Regions from separate parts of the Variovorax sp. V93 genome, predicted to be linked through region 3. Evidence: predicted binding sites of a transcription regulator. Region 3 holds the regulator's gene; each other region holds the start of a gene.

Region 1 (5,059 bases), 380 kb from region 3:
TGCCGCGCAACCGCGACGACGCGCGCCAGTTCGGCATCGGCTACGTGCACAACCTCTCGAAGCGCACCGCGCTCTACGGCACCTATGCGCGGCTCATGAACGGCGGGCAGGCGCGTTACGTGGTGAGCGGCGGCGTGGCACCGGCGGGCGGGCGCCGCTCGTCGGGCTGGGAGCTCGGCGTGCGGCATCTCTTTTGACTGAAGAAGGAGCAACGACATGCGACGCAGAAACCTCACTCTGGCGGCCCTCGCGGCCGGCACGACGCTGACCATGCTGCCCGGCGCGGCGGCCTGGAGCGCCGAAAGCAGCTACCCGGACAAGCCGCTGCGGCTGATCGTGGGCTTCGCGCCCGGCGGCGGCGCCGACGCGCTCACGCGCATCATCGCGGAGGGGCTCGCGAAGCAGCTCGGCCAGCAGGTGATCGTGGAGAACCGCCCCGGCGCCGACGGCGTGCTGGCGGCGCAGGCCACGTCGTCCGCCAAGCCCGACGGCTATACGCTGCTGATGGGCACCAACACCGCAATGGTGGCGGCGCCCACGCTGCGGCCGACGCCGCCCTACGACCCGTTCAAGGCCTTCACGCCGATCAGCTCGGCCGGCCAGTTCTCGATGTTCCTGGTGGTGCCGGCCAGCCTGCCGGTGAAGAGCGTGAACGAGCTGCTGGCCATGGTGGCGGCCAGGCCCGGCGCCTACAACTCGGCATCGAGCAACAGCGCTTCGGAGCTGGCCATGCTGCAGCTGCTGGGCGAGCGCAAGGTGGTCAACGCGCGCTACAAGGGCGACATGCAGGCCATGACCGACCTGCTGGGCGGACAGATCCACATGATGTTCACCACCGGCACGCTGGCGCCGGGCTTCGTGAAGGAGGGGCGCATCCGCGCGTTGGTCACGCTGCTGCCGCAGCGCAGCGCCTTGCTGCCCGACGTGCCCACGGGCGGCGAGCTCGGGCTGGGCAAGCTCACCATCACGCCCTGGGCCGGCTTCTTCGGGCCGCCGGGGCTGCCGCAGGCGATCACCGACAAGCTGTCGCAGGAGTTGCAGAACACGCTCAAGCGGCCCGAGGTGCATGCACAGCTGGTGCAGCAGGGCTTCGAGGGCTACGGCATGAGCCCCGCGAAGTTCGCCGAGTTCTTCCGCGCGCAGTACGAGGCCTTCGGCGCCACCGTGCGGCAGCACAACGTGAAGTTCGAATAGCGGCGGCGGCTCAGAGCCCGATCGATTCCGCGTTGCGGCGCCAGAACGCCGCATCCGGGAACGCGCCCGCGCCGGCCGCGGCGTTGTCGGCCATGTGCTCGGCGCGGCTGGTGCCGGGAATCGTGCAGGTCACGGCCGGGTGGCTCAGCACGAACTTCAGCAGCACCTGCGCCCAGCTCGCGCAGCCGATCTCGCCGGCCCAGGCGGGCAGGGGCTTGCCGCGCAGCCGGCGCAGGAGGCCGCCGCCGCCGAAGGGCATGTTGACGATCACCGCCACGCCGCGCTCGGCCGCGAGCGGCAGCAGGCGCTCTTCGGCCTCGCGCGCGTCGAGCGAATAGTTGATCTGCAGGAAGTCGAGCTTCTCGGCGCGCAGCACGGCCTCGACCTCGCGGTAGGCCGAGGCCGTGTAGTGCGTGATGCCGATGTAGCGCACGCGGCCTTTCTCTTTCCAGCCGCGCAGCGTGGCGAGGTGGGTTTTCCAGTCCATCAGGTTGTGCACCTGCATCAGGTCCATGCGCTGGGTGCGCAGCCGCGCGAACGACTGCTCCATCTGCGCGATGCCGGCCTCGCGGCCCGAGGTCCAGACCTTGGTGGCGAGAAAGGCCTGGGTCTCGCGCGGCTTCGCTATGGCGGCCAGCAGCTCGCCGGTGCTTTCCTCGGAGCGGCCGTACATCGGCGAGCTGTCGATCACCGTGCCGCCGGCTGCGAAGAGGGCGTCGAGCACGCCGGGCAGGCGCTGGTATTCGTCGCTGCCGGGGCGCTGGTCGAAGCCGATCCAGGTGCCGCAGCCGACCACCGGCAGGGCTTCTTGCGTGGAGGGGATGGGGCGGGTATTCATCTTCAGGCTGCCTTGCTGCGCGGATGCGGGGGGAAGCGCCGCGCCGGCGCACAGCGCCATGCCCAGCCGCAGCAGCCGGGCGCGCGTGAGGGAAAGACCGTTTGCCTGCAGGGTCACGGGAAAAAAAGTCCTCCGGGGGTGGCTTTGCCGTTCGAGCTTTCAGTATCGGCCGGGACGGCGCAGAGGGCCACCGCGCGAGAAAAGCCCCTCCAGCCGGCTTTGCGGTTGCGATGCATGGAATACTGTATAAAAATACAGTTAACAGTTGAATCATGGGCCTCCCTTTCCTCGACTCCTTTTCCGCTGCCGCGGGCCGCGGCGTCTGGCATGCCGACGAGCTCGGGCTGGCCGACGCGCAGGTGGTTGCCACCGGCCACGCCGCGCTCGACGCGGAGTTGCCGGGAGGCGGCTGGCCGGTCGGCGCCATGACGGAGCTGCTGCAGACCGCGCCCGAGGCGCATGTCTGGCGCCTGCTGCTGCCCGCGCTGGCGCAGGCGGTGGCCGCGCACGGCGGGCCGGTGGTGCTGATCGGCGCGCCCTACGAGCCCTGCGCGGCGGCGCTCGCGGCGCAGGGGCTGCCGGTGGAGGCGCTGATGTGGGTCCGCAGCGAGGCGCCGGCCGCGCGGCTGTGGGCCTGCGAGCAGGCGCTGCGCTGCGCCGACGTGGCGGCCGTGCTGGCCTGGCTGCCGCAGGCCAGGGTGGGCGAGCTGCGGCGGCTGCAATTGGCGGCCGCCCAGCACGAGGTGCTGCTCTTCGTGTGCCGGCCCGCATCGGCCGCGCAGGGCGCATCGCCGGCACGGCTGCGCCTTCAGGTGGAAAGCTGCGAGGCCGATGCGTCGCAGATCGAACTGCGCATCTTGAAGCGCCGCGGTCCGCCGCTGGCCGCGCCCGTCATGCTGCCCGCGCGCAACGAGCGCATGGCCGCATTGCTGGCCGCCGCCCGGCTGCGCCGCAAGCTGCGGCTGCGGCAGCAGGGCACGGCGCCGGCCGCCGAGGCAGCCGGGTCGGCCACCGTGGTGCGCATCGACGCGTGGAAAGGAAACGGAAATGCACTGGATCGCGTTGCGGTGGTCGCTTGATGCCGACGCGCCCGATGCCCCGGTGCTTCCCACGCCCGAGGCGCTGGGCTGGTGGGCGCTGCGCTACACGCCGCACGTCGCCTGGCAGGACGAGGCGCTGATGCTCGAAGTCTCGGCCTGCGAGCGCCTGTGGGGCGGGCGCTCGTCGCTGATGCGCCAGCTGGCCCACGAGAACCCCGCGCCCGGCGCCGTGATGCGCGGCGCGCAGGGCGCCACGAGCCTGATCGCGCTGGCGCGGCTGCGCCTGTTCGAGCGCAACGAGAGCCGGCCCAGGGACATTCCCGCCGGCCTGCCGCTGGACACGCTGACGGCCGCGCGTCCCCACCTCGACCTGCTCGCGCGCCTGGGCTGCCGCACCTGGGGCGAGGTGGCGGCCCTGCCGCGCGGCGGCCTCACGCGGCGCTTTGGCGTGGAACTGCGCGAAGCGCTCGACACCGCCTGGGGCCTGCGACCTGAAAGCCACGACTGGCTCACGCTGCCCGACGTGTTCGAGCAGAAGCTGGAGCTGCCCGCGCTGGCCGAGACCGCACCCGAATTGATGTGGTCGGCCAACCGCCTGCTCGCGGCGCTGCAGATCTGGCTGCGCGCGCGCCAGCGCGGCGCGCGTGCGCTCGAACTGCAGTGGACGCTCGATCTCAAGCGCTTCAATGGCGTGAACCTGCCGCCGCACCAGCAGGTCACCGTGCGCACGGCCGAGCCCACGCAGGACATGGCGCACCTGCGCCGCCTGCTGTCCGAAAAGCTGGCTCTCACCACGCTCGCGGCACCTGCGAGCTGGCTCCGGCTGCGCACGCTCGAGACCGATCCGTGGGCCGGCGCCAGCACCAGCTTCCTGCCCGAGGACAACCGCAAGGGCGACAGGCTGCACGAGATGGTCGAGCGGCTCAGCGTGCGGCTCGGAGCGCACCAGGTGGTGGTGCCCGCTGCGCAGGCCGACCACCGGCCCGAGCGCAAGCAGGCCTGGCGCCCCGCGCTGCAGCAGGACAAGGCGCTGGCGGACAAGGCCGGCAAGCAAGCGAAGGCCGCGGCTTTGCAGCCCGATGCCCTCTACCCGCCCTGGCTGCTGCCCGAGCCGCTGCTGCTCGAGATGGATGGCGAGAGCCCGTGCTACCGCGGCCCGCTGCGCAAGCTGGTCGGGCCGCAGCGCATCGAGGCGGGCTGGTGGGGCGGCAAGGAAGACGGCGGCCAGCCGGCGATGCGCGACTACTACGTGGCGGAAAGCCCCGAGGCCGGCCTGGTGTGGATCTTTCGCGAGCGGCCCTCGGCGCGCTTTTCTCCGGCCGAGGTGCGCTGGTACCTGCAGGGGTTCTATGCCTGACCTGAGCGAAAAGCAGCCGCGCGGGCGCAACTCGGCCAAGGTGCATGCGCTGCCCTTGCCTTTGCGCAGGAAGCCTGCCCCCACGCTGCCCGACTACGCCGAGCTGCACTGCCTCAGCAACTTCAGCTTCCAGCGCGGCGCCTCGACGCCCGAGGAACTGGTCGAGCGCGCCTACCAGCTCGGCTACACGGCGCTGGCCATCACCGACGAATGCTCGGTGGCGGGCATCGTGCGCGCCCATGTCTGCCTGCGCGAGCTGCCGGCCAAGCTCGCGGAATACGAGCGCGAGCATCCCGACGAAGCGCCGCTCCCGCGCAACCCCGGCTTCCGGCTGCTGTTCGGCAGCGAATTCCGCTTCGAGCGCTTCAGGCTGGTGGTGATCGCGAACGGCACGGAAGGCTGGGGCAACCTCTGCGAGTTCATCACCGCCGCGCGCAACACCGAACTGCCCAAGGGCGAGTACCGCGTGAGCTGGGAGCACAGCGACGTGGCCTCGCTGCAGGACTGCCAGGTTCTCTTCGTGCCGCACCGCGCGCCGGGCGCCGCCGCGGACACGGCCACGCTGCATGAAGACCTGCTGGCCGCCAAGACGCTCTACGCAGGCAACCTCTGGCTGGCGGTGGAAATGCT
Region 2 (5,059 bases), 610 kb from region 3:
CCTGGTCGACCAGCGTCACCAGGAAATCCGGGTGCACGTAGAGCGCAAAGACGCCGCCCAGCGCCGCCAACGCGGCCGCCAGCCAGCCGGCCTGCACGAGGCGGTGGCGCATCTGCGGAATCATGGGGCCATTGTCCTTCGCCAGGATCAGCCGGGCACGGCGACCGGCCGGCCGCCGCGCGCAATGGCGCTTTCCTTCACCGGCAGGTTGATCAGCGCCGCGAACACGCCCAGCGCGATCGCGATGTACCAGACGATGTCGTAGCTGCCCGTGGTGTCGTACAGATAGCCGCCCAGCCAGACGCCGATGAACGAGCCGACCTGGTGGCTCAGGAACACGAAGCCGCTGAGCATCGACAGGTGCGCCACGCCGAAGATGCCCGCGATGATCGCGTTGGTGGCGGGCACCGTCGACAGCCACAGGAAGCCCATGGCCGCCGAGAACACGTACACACTGAGCGGCGAGATCGGCGCCAGCAGGAACAGCGCGATCGAGACCGCCCGCGCAAGGTAGATGGCCGCCAGGATCTTGCGCTTGGCCAGCTTCTGGCCCAGCAGCCCGACCGTGTAGGTGCCGAACACGTTGAAGAGCCCGATCAGCGCGAGTGCATAGCCCGCCACCTCGGCCGGCAGGCGCTGGTCGCGCAGGTAGGTCGGCATGTGGATGCCGATGAAGGCGAGCTGGAAGCCGCAGACGAAGTACCCCGCCATCAGCAGCCCGAAGCTCGGATAGCGGAAGGCCTCGCCCACCGCCTGCAGCACCGACTGGTCGCGGTGCCCCGCGAGCGCGCCGCGCTGCGGCTCGCGCAGGCCGAAGGCCAGCGGCACGATCACCAGCGCCAGCATCGCCACCGCCGCGAGCGCGCTCTGCCAGCCCAGCTGCCTGATGAGCAGCCCCTCGATCGGGGCCAGCAGGAACTGCCCGAAGGAGCCGGCCGCCGCCGCCACGCCCATGGCCCAGGAGCGCCTTTCGGCCGGAATCTGGCGCCCGATCACGCCATAGACGACGGCATAGGTGGTGCCGGCCTGCGCCGCGCCGATCAGCACGCCGGCGCTCAGCGTGAACAGCAGCGGCGTGGGCGAATACGCCATGCCCAGCAGGCCCAGCGCATAGAACGCCGTGCCGGCGACAAGCACCCGGAAGGCGCCGAAGCGATCGGCCACCATGCCTGCGAAGACGCCGAAGATGCCCCACGACAGGTTCTGCACGGCCAGCGCGAACGAAAAGGTCTGGCGGCTCCAGTCCTGCGCCTGCGTGATCGGCTGCAGCCAGAGGCCGAAGCCGTGGCGGATGCCCATGGAAAGCGTGACGATCATGGCGCCGCAGATCAGCACCTGCTTGACCGAGAGAGTGGGAGAGGAGGCTTGCATGCCGTCGAATGTAGCGACTCGGGTACTTTGGCGGGCGCGCTGGCGGCCAAGGCCATTGATGATTTGTGGCGCCGGCTTTGATGCGCGCCGCGCATCAAAGCCGGCGGCCCGGCCGTGAACGCGCAGTGTGCCTGTATGGGTATCCAGTTGTTTGGTGGCGACTGACTACAATCCGCCCCCATGGCGACTCCCCCCAAGACTCCCCCCAGTTCATCGTCCGCGTCCTCCGGGTACTCGGAAGGTTCCATCCGCGTGCTCAAGGGCCTCGAGCCCGTGAAGCAGCGCCCGGGCATGTACACCCGGACCGACAACCCGCTGCACGTCATCCAGGAAGTGCTCGACAACGCCGCCGACGAGGCGCTGGCGGGCCATGGCAAGAAGATCAAGGTCACGCTGCATGCCGACAACTCGGTCAGCGTCGAGGACGACGGCCGCGGCATTCCCTTTGGCCTGCACCCCGAAGAAAAAGCCCCGGTGGTCGAGCTCGTGTACACCCGGCTGCACGCCGGCGGCAAGTTCGACAAGGGTTCGGGCGGCGCCTACAGCTTCTCGGGCGGCCTGCACGGCGTGGGCGTGTCGGTGACCAACGCGCTGTCGAAGCGCCTCGAAGTGACGACGCACCGCGAGGGTTCGGTCGCCAGGCTGGCCTTCAGCGGCGGCGACGTGATCGAGCCGCTGCAGGTGCGCAAGCTCGAGGCCGGCGAGCGCAAGCAGGGCACCACCGTGCGCGCCTGGCCCGACGCCAAGTATTTCGAGACCGCGGCGCTGCCGATGGCCGAGCTCACCCACCTGCTGCGCAGCAAGGCCGTGCTGATGCCGGGCGTGAGCGTCACGCTCACGGTCGAGAAGACCAAGGAAACGCAGCAGTGGCTCTACAAGGGCGGCCTGAGCGACTACCTCATGCAGACGCTCAACGGCGACCCCGTGATCCCGCTGTTCGAAGGCAGCGGCCATGCCGACAAGAACGCCGACAACTTTGCCGAGGGCGAGGGCGCCGACTGGTGCGTGGCCTTCACCGAAGACGGCCAGCCGGTGCGCGAGAGCTACGTCAACCTGATTCCCACCAGCGCCGGCGGCACGCACGAGAGCGGCCTGCGCGACGGCCTGTTCACCGCGGTGAAGGGCTTCATCGAATTGCATTCGCTGCTGCCCAAGGGCGTGAAGCTGCTGCCCGAGGACGTGTTCGCACGCGCCTCGTACGTGCTGAGCGCCAAGGTGCTCGACCCCCAGTTCCAGGGCCAGATCAAGGAGCGCCTCAATTCGCGCGATGCCGTGCGCCTGGTGTCGAGCTTCGTGCGCCCGGCGCTCGAGCTCTGGCTCAACCAGCACGTCGACTATGGACGCAGGCTCGCCGAACTCGCCATCAAGGCCGCGCAGACGCGCCAGCGTGCCGGCCAGAAGGTCGAGAAGCGCAAGGGCTCCGGCGTGGCCGTGCTGCCCGGCAAGCTGACCGATTGCGAGAGCAAGGACACCAGCCACAACGAAGTCTTCCTGGTCGAGGGCGATTCGGCCGGCGGCAGCGCCAAGATGGGCCGCGACAAGGAGAGCCAGGCCATCCTGCCGCTGCGCGGCAAGGTGCTCAACACCTGGGAGGTGGAGCGCGACCGGCTTTTTGCCAACACCGAAATCCACGACATCTCGGTGGCCGTGGGCGTCGATCCGCACGGCCCCGCCGACACGCCCGACATGAGCGGCCTGCGCTACGGCAAGATCTGCATCCTCTCCGATGCCGACGTGGACGGCTCGCACATCCAGGTGCTGCTGCTCACGCTGTTCTTCCGCCACTTTCCGAAACTCATCGAAGCCGGCCACGTGTATGTCGCAAAGCCGCCGCTGTTCCGCGTCGATGCGCCCGCGCGCGGCAAGAAGCCGGCTTCCAAGGTCTATGCGCTCGACGAGGGCGAACTCACGGCCACGCTCGATAAACTGCGCAAGGACGGCGTGCGCGAAGGCGCCTGGAGCATCAGCCGCTTCAAGGGCCTGGGCGAAATGAGCGCGGAACAATTGTGGGAAACCACACTCAATCCCGATACCCGGCGCCTGATGAAGGTCCAATTGGGGCGCTTCGACTTCAGCTCCACCCAGGGCGAGATCACCAAGCTCATGGGCAAGGGCGAGGCAGCCGCCCGGCGCGAACTGATGGAACTGCGCGCCGACGATGTCGATATCGATGTTTGACCACCCTCGTGAAAATTCCAGACCTCATGCGTCCGTTGCTCCTGGCCCTGCTGCTGTGCGCGCAGCAGGGGCTCGCGCACGCCGCTGACGTCTACGGCTACATCGACAGCAAGGGCGTGGCGCACTTCGCGTCGGAAAAGATCGACGAGCGCTACCAGGTCTTCTTTCGCCGCGGCCAGAGCTTCGACACCGCGCAGGGCCTGGCGCCGTTCGCGCGCGGCGGGCGCAAGCTCGACGGAAAGGTGCCGCAGGCCTCGCAGACCCTGCTGGCGCTGTTCGAAGCCTCGCCAAGCTACAAGACCGCCAAGGCCGCGCTGCGCGATGCGGCCAACAAGCATTCGATCGACTACGAATTGCTGCAGGCGCTGATTGCCACCGAATCGGGCTTCGATGCCCAGGCCGTTTCGCCCAAGGGCGCGATGGGGCTCATGCAGCTCATGCCGGCCACCGCGCAGCGCTATGGCGTCGCGGCCGACAAGCGCAGCACCATCGAGAAAAAGCTGTTCGATCCGCGCGTCAACATTGCCGCGGGCTCGCGCTACCTGCGCGACCTGATCGCGATGTTCCCGGGCCAGATCGAACTGGCGCTGGCTGCCTACAACGCAGGCGAAGGCGCGGTACAGCGCGCGGGCAACAAGATTCCCAACTACAAGGAAACGCAGAACTACGTGCAGACGGTGCTGCAGCTCTATGCCTACCTGAAGCCGTCGGCGGCGGGATCGTCGGCCGTGGCAGGCGGCAGCGGGCGCGGCGGCAAGACGCCGGGGCGCATCCGCATGGAGCTCACGGTGCCCAAGGGCGGCGCCCTGGGCCGTGGCAACATGCCGCCCGATTCGCCGGGCGCCATGCCGGCCATGCCCGATGCGCCCGAGTCATCGACGGTGCCGGACGGCGGTTCGGACACGCCGGTGTCCTGATGGCCCGCCCCGCCTTTGCTCGCCGATGAAGGAACCCTTTTTCGTGCACCGCCGAAGCTTCGTTCTTGCGACTGCCGCCTGCGCGGTGGCCGGTGCCGCGCGCGCGCAGCACGCGGCCACGCATGACACGCTGCCGCCGGCGTCTTCGTCGAAGGAGCCCTACGCGCGGCTGCAGGGCGGCGTTCCGCATCACATGACGCCCGAGCAGGAAGCCCAGCGCGTCACGGACAGCGCCGCACCGGCCGGCCCGGCGGGGCGCTGGGAGCCGCGCGCGGCGCTGCCCATTCCGCGCAGCGAGATGGCCTGGGCCACCGCGGCGCAAGGGCGCATGCACGTGGTCGGCGGCTATGGCGAGGGCGCGGTCAACCGCGACTACCACCACATCTACGATCCCAAGGCCGACCGCTGGCTCGACGGCGCACCGCTGCCGCGCGGCGCCAACCACGTGGCGGTGGCGGCCGATGGCGACCGGGTCTACGCACTGGGCGGCTTCGTCGAGCAGAACCGCCGCTCCGACACCAACGCCTACGTCTACGAGATCGCCGCCAACCGCTGGAGTGCCATCGCACCGCTGCCACGCCCGCGCGGTGCCG
Region 3 (5,059 bases):
CAGAGCGTCTTGCCCTTGAGCACCGAGCCCAGCCCGAAATTGGGCGGCATGGAGGCCGACTTGAGCCCCGACTGCTGCCAGGCTCCGTGCTTGAGGTTGCTGATGTACTGCGGCAGGCGGCGCATGGCCGCCATGATCAGCGCCCAGGTCAGCTCGGCAGGCGCCTGGGGCGAGCCGGTGCCCTCGGCCACCGCCACGCCGCGCTCCGTGCAGGCCGTGACGTCGATATGGCCGCCGACGCGCCCGGTCTGCGAAATGAGCTTGAGCTTGGGGAGCTTTTCGATCAGCTGGCGGGAGATCTGGGTGCGCTCGCGGATCAGCACGATCACGTCGGCATCCTTCAGCCTGACCGAAAGCTGCCCGATGCCCTTGACCGTGTTGGTGTAGACCTTGGCTGCGTACGCGTCCAGCTTGGCGGCGCAGCGCAGCTTGCGCACGGCGTCCTGGTAATCGTCGAGGATCACAATGTTCATGGCGTGCCATTGTGCCTCGCAGCATTGGCATGACGCGCGTGTGAACGTTTGGATACCCACCCCGGGCAGTGGTCACCGGGGTGCACGGGTTCAGTGCAACTGGGTGGAGCGGGGCGCGGGGCTGATGGTTTCCATCGCCTCGAGTGCCGCCAGCCGGTCGAGCTCGGCGCAGACGTCGGCCATGCGGCCCGAAATCACCATGCGGTTGGTGTTGCGTCTTTCGCCCTGCGGGCCGTCGACCACGCGGATGACGCGCAGCGGCCGCACGGGCGCCGGCGCCGCCTTGGGGGTTGCCGCGTGGTCGCGGGCCGCGCAGGCCGGCCGGACTGCGACGTAGCGCAACCCGGCGGAGCTGCTGCCGGTGTCGCGCCGCGCCGGGCGGCGTGCCGGCAGCAGCCGGCTTGCAAGCGATTGCAGCGGCATCCACAAATCAGCGATGGCGAGGAGGGCGATTCCCATGTGAACTCCAAAAAAGTCTGAGGTTGAACACAGGCAGGATTTCTTTGAATGGACGCAACAGGGTGATGGCGACAAAGCGCCATACGCCCGCCACCTGTTGCGGCCGGATGGGTTGCTGCTTTCGGCAGGCCGCGAAGGGCTACATCAGCATGGTGTTGCGGATCAGGCCCACCGCCAGGCCTTCGATCTCGAAGGGCTCGCCGGGCTGGACCACGATGGTCGGGTAGTCAGGGTTTTCAGCATGCAGCTCGATGACCTGCTTGTTGCGCTTGAGGCGCTTGACCGTGACTTCGTCGCCCAGGCGCGCCACCACGATCTGGCCGTTGCGCGCTTCCTTGGTGGCCTGGACCGCGAGCAGGTCGCCGTCCATGATGCCGGCGTCGCGCATGGACATGCCGCGCACCTTGAGCAGGTAGTCGGGCTGGCGCTGGAACAGCGTGTTCTCGACGTAATAGGTCTGGTCGACGTGTTCCTGCGCGAGGATGGGCGAGCCCGCCGCCACGCGGCCGATCAGAGGCAGCGCGAGCTGCGACATGCCGGGCAGCGAGAGGGAGAATTGGCCGCCTTCGCGGTGGCGCGTCTCATTGAGCGAGCGCAGCGCGTCGCCCTTGAGCCGGATGCCGCGCGAAGTGCCGCTGACAAGTTCGATCACGCCCTTGCGGGCCAGCGCCTGCAGGTGTTCCTCGGCGGCATTGGCCGACTTGAAACCCAGCTCATTGGCGATTTCGGCCCGCGTGGGCGGCGCGCCGGTACGGGCAATGGCGCTCTGGATCAAGTCCAGGATCTGCTGCTGGCGGGCGGTAAGCTTCACGGCGAACTGCATATGTGGTTCCTTGCGGCACTGGCTGAATATCCAGTACCTGTATTTTTAACCAGTTTTTAAAAGTTGGCAACCCATGGTTAATTCCCCTTCCTCCGGCCTGCGGCGCATCGTGGTCCTGGGCACCGGCGGCACCATTGCAGGCCGGGCCGCGAGCGGCGCCGACAACATTGGCTACACCGCTGGAGAGGTGGGCGTGGCGGACCTGCTCGGCGGCATCGATGCGCCCGCAGGCGTGGCGCTCGTGGCGGAGCAGGTGGCGCAGCTCGACAGCAAGGACATGGCTTTCGACGTCTGGCTGCAGCTCGCCACGCGCTGCACGTTCTGGCTGGCCGAAGCCGACGTGGCGGGCGTGGTGATCACGCACGGCACCGACACCATCGAGGAAACGGCTTACTTCCTTCAGGCGGTGCTTGCGCCCGGCAAGCCCGTGGTACTGACCTGCGCCATGCGCCCGGCCAGCTCGCTCTCGCCCGACGGTCCGCAGAACCTGCGCGATGCGATCGCCGTCGCGGCCACACCGGCGGCGCACGGCGTGGCGGTGGTCTGCGCGGGTGCCATCCACGGCGCGCTCGATGTGCAGAAGGTGCACACCTACCGCCCGGACGCGTTTTCATCGGGCGATGCCGGGCCGATCGGCTATGTGGAAGAGGGCGCGGTGCGGCGCCTGCGCGACTGGCCGCAGGTGGTGGGCGGGGCCGCGAAGCTTCCTGAAGCGAAGGCAGGGGCGGAGGTGCGCTGGCCGCGCGTGGAGATCGTCACCAGCCATGCGGGCGCAAGCGGCGCGCTCGTCGACCTGCTGCTGCAGGAGCGCGCATCGGGCGCTGCCGAACCGATCCGCGGACTGGTCGTGGCCGCGACCGGCAATGGCACGGTGCACCATGCGCTCGAGGCGGCGGCGCTGCGGGCGCAGGCCGCGGGCGTGGCAGTGCTGCGTGCCACCCGTTGCGCGAACGGACGCATCCTGCCCAAGCCCGGCGATCCGCTGCGGGACGCCGGTGCGCTCACGCCCGTCAAGGCGCGCATCGCGCTGATGCTGGAACTGATGGAAACGGCGGCCGCCTGAGCGGCGGCCGCGGGCAGCCGAGGAGGCTCAGCTGCTGAGGGCCGCGAGTGCGCGCTGCTTGATCTCTTCGACGCTGCCCACGCCCTGGATCGCGCGGTACTTCGGCGCCGAAGCCGGATCGGCCTTGGCCCAGGCCGAGTAGTAGTCGACCAGCGGACGCGTCTGCTGGCTGTAGACCTCGAGCCGCTTGCGCACGGTTTCTTCCTCGTCGTCCTTGCGCTGGATCAGGTCTTCGCCCGTGACGTCGTCCTTGCCTTCCACTTTGGGCGGATTGAACTTGACGTGGTAGGTGCGGCCCGACGCAGGATGTGAACGGCGGCCGCTCATGCGTTCGATGATGTCGCTGAACGGCACGTCGATTTCGAGCACGTAGTCGAGCTTGACGCCAGCCGCCTTCATGGCGTCGGCCTGGGGAATGGTGCGGGGGAAGCCGTCGAACAGGAAGCCGCTGGCGCAATCGGGCTGCGCGATGCGTTCCTTCACGAGGTTGATGATCAGGTCGTCGCTCACGAGCCCACCGGACTCCATGACGGCCTTGGCCTGCTGTCCGAGCGGGGTGCCGGCCTTGACGGCGGCGCGCAGCATGTCGCCGGTCGAAATTTGAGGGATGCCGTATTTCTGGCAGATGAAGGCTGCTTGCGTGCCTTTGCCCGCCCCGGGCGCGCCCAGCAAAATTAGTCTCATGGTGTCCTCGGAGGGTTCTTCGATCTTGTGTCGCGCCAAGCGTCAGCCCGGGAGCGGGGCAAGGCGGAGTTGCGTCGAGGATAGCATGCGAGCGCGTGAAGAATTTCCGCTGCCACGCTTGCGGCAGCGCACTTTTTAGCGCGCCGGTTCGGCGGCGAAGACCGCGCGCACGCGCTCGAGGTCCGCGGGGGTATCGACGCCGGGCCCGGGTGCGACATGGCTGACGTGCACCGCAATGCGATGCCCGTGCCACAGCGCACGCAGCTGTTCGAGCGCTTCGGTGGCCTCGACGGGCGCAGGTGCCAGCGAAGGAAAGCTGCGCACGAAGCCGGCGCGGTAGCCGTAGATGCCGATGTGCCGCAGCGGAGCCGGTGCGGGCAGCACGGAGGGTGGCGCGCCATTGGCGGAACCGTCGCGCCACCATGGAATGGGCGCGCGGCTGAAGTACAGCGCGTTGCCTTGTGCATCGAGCACCACCTTCACCACGTTCGGGTTCAGGAAGTCGTCGAGCGAGTCGATCTCGTGGGCCGCCGTGCTCATGGCGGCTTCCGGATGTGCGGCCAGCGCGGATGCGACGGCGTCGATCAGCGCGGGGTCGATCAGCGGCTCGTCGCCCTGGACGTTGACGACGATGTCGTTGCCGTCCAGCCCCAGTTGTTCGCAGGCTTCGGCCAGGCGGTCGGAGCCGCTCGGGTGGTCCTGGCGGGTCAGGATGGCTTCCACGCCATGCCTTGCGCACGCCTCGACGATGGCCGCGTCGTCGCCCGCCACCACCACGCGCGCGGCGGCGGATTGGCTGGCACGTCGGGCCACGCGCACCACCATGGGCAGGCCGGCGATGTCGGCCAGCGGCTTGTTGGGCAGCCGCGTCGAAGCCAGCCGGGCCGGCACCAGGACAGTGAAGTTCATTGATGCACCCTTGGCGCTGCGCGCCTTCCCGCCAGGCGGGAGCGAGCTTGCTTGGGGCGGCCCGGCGCGGCGCTCACAGCCCCAGCTCTTCGTCGGACAGCGTGCGCGCTTCGTTCTCGAGCAGCACGGGGATGCCGTCGCGCACCGGATAGGCCAGGCGCGCGCTGCGCGAGCAGAGTTCCTGCTTCTCCGGGTTCCAGGTCAGCGGGCCCTTGGTGACGGGGCAGACGAGCAGTTCAAGCAGCTTGGTATCCATCGAGCGATGATAGCTTTGCGTCGAGCGCCGCGAAGAATTCCGGCGAGGGTGTGAAGTCCAGCGGCACCGCCAGCACGTCGGGCGCCCTGGGCCACAGCTTGACGGCGTCTTTTTCGGTGCAGACGAGGCGCTGCCCGGTCCCGGCGGGGCGCTGCCACCCTTCGAAATCGTGGTGGTCCGGCAGGGCGATCGTCTCGGAAAGCGTCAGCCCGCGCGCCCGCAGCATGCCGAAGAATGCTTCGGGCCGCGCAATGGCCGCCAGCGCGATCAGCGGTTCGCCGGCCAGTGCCTCGAGCGGCGTGCGTTTGCCGTCGCTGGCCACGGCGTTTTGTGCAAGTGCACGGGTGGCGGTGTAGCCGCCCTTGAAGGCGGGATGTTCTCCGCTGTGGAGC

The links. The regulator LexA, encoded in region 3, represses DNA repair genes until DNA is damaged. The targets are predictions, from matches to a motif close to ACTGTATNNNNATACAGT.
Region 1: imuA (translesion DNA synthesis-associated protein ImuA) is a predicted target of LexA. The motif match lies at 2,274-2,291, and genes of this name have one in related genera.
Region 2: ACAM54_RS16695 (DNA topoisomerase IV subunit B) is a predicted target of LexA. The motif match lies at 1,502-1,519, and genes of this name have one in related genera.

Annotation. Positions count from the first base shown of each region.
Region 1 is NZ_AP028669.1:3,292,066-3,297,124, reverse strand. Features, by position in the region: gene ACAM54_RS15635 (porin) at 1-197, shown strand, start outside; gene ACAM54_RS15630 (Bug family tripartite tricarboxylate transporter substrate binding protein) at 217-1,194, shown strand; gene ACAM54_RS15625 (aldo/keto reductase) at 1,205-2,092, opposite strand; gene imuA (translesion DNA synthesis-associated protein ImuA) at 2,305-3,111, shown strand; gene ACAM54_RS15615 (DNA polymerase Y family protein) at 3,080-4,429, shown strand; gene ACAM54_RS15610 (error-prone DNA polymerase) at 4,422-5,059, shown strand, end outside.
Region 2 is NZ_AP028669.1:3,523,849-3,528,907, reverse strand. Features, by position in the region: gene ACAM54_RS16705 (hypothetical protein) at 1-124, opposite strand, end outside; gene ACAM54_RS16700 (MFS transporter) at 148-1,371, opposite strand; gene ACAM54_RS16695 (DNA topoisomerase IV subunit B) at 1,552-3,549, shown strand; gene ACAM54_RS16690 (lytic transglycosylase domain-containing protein) at 3,576-4,466, shown strand; gene ACAM54_RS16685 (Kelch repeat-containing protein) at 4,510-5,059, shown strand, end outside.
Region 3 is NZ_AP028669.1:2,910,137-2,915,195, reverse strand. Features, by position in the region: gene ACAM54_RS13880 (D-2-hydroxyacid dehydrogenase family protein) at 1-473, opposite strand, end outside; gene ACAM54_RS13875 (hypothetical protein) at 564-932, opposite strand; gene lexA (transcriptional repressor LexA) at 1,072-1,755, opposite strand; gene ACAM54_RS13865 (asparaginase) at 1,829-2,818, shown strand; gene adk (adenylate kinase) at 2,846-3,502, opposite strand; gene kdsB (3-deoxy-manno-octulosonate cytidylyltransferase) at 3,638-4,411, opposite strand; gene ACAM54_RS13850 (Trm112 family protein) at 4,485-4,667, opposite strand; gene lpxK (tetraacyldisaccharide 4'-kinase) at 4,648-5,059, opposite strand, start outside.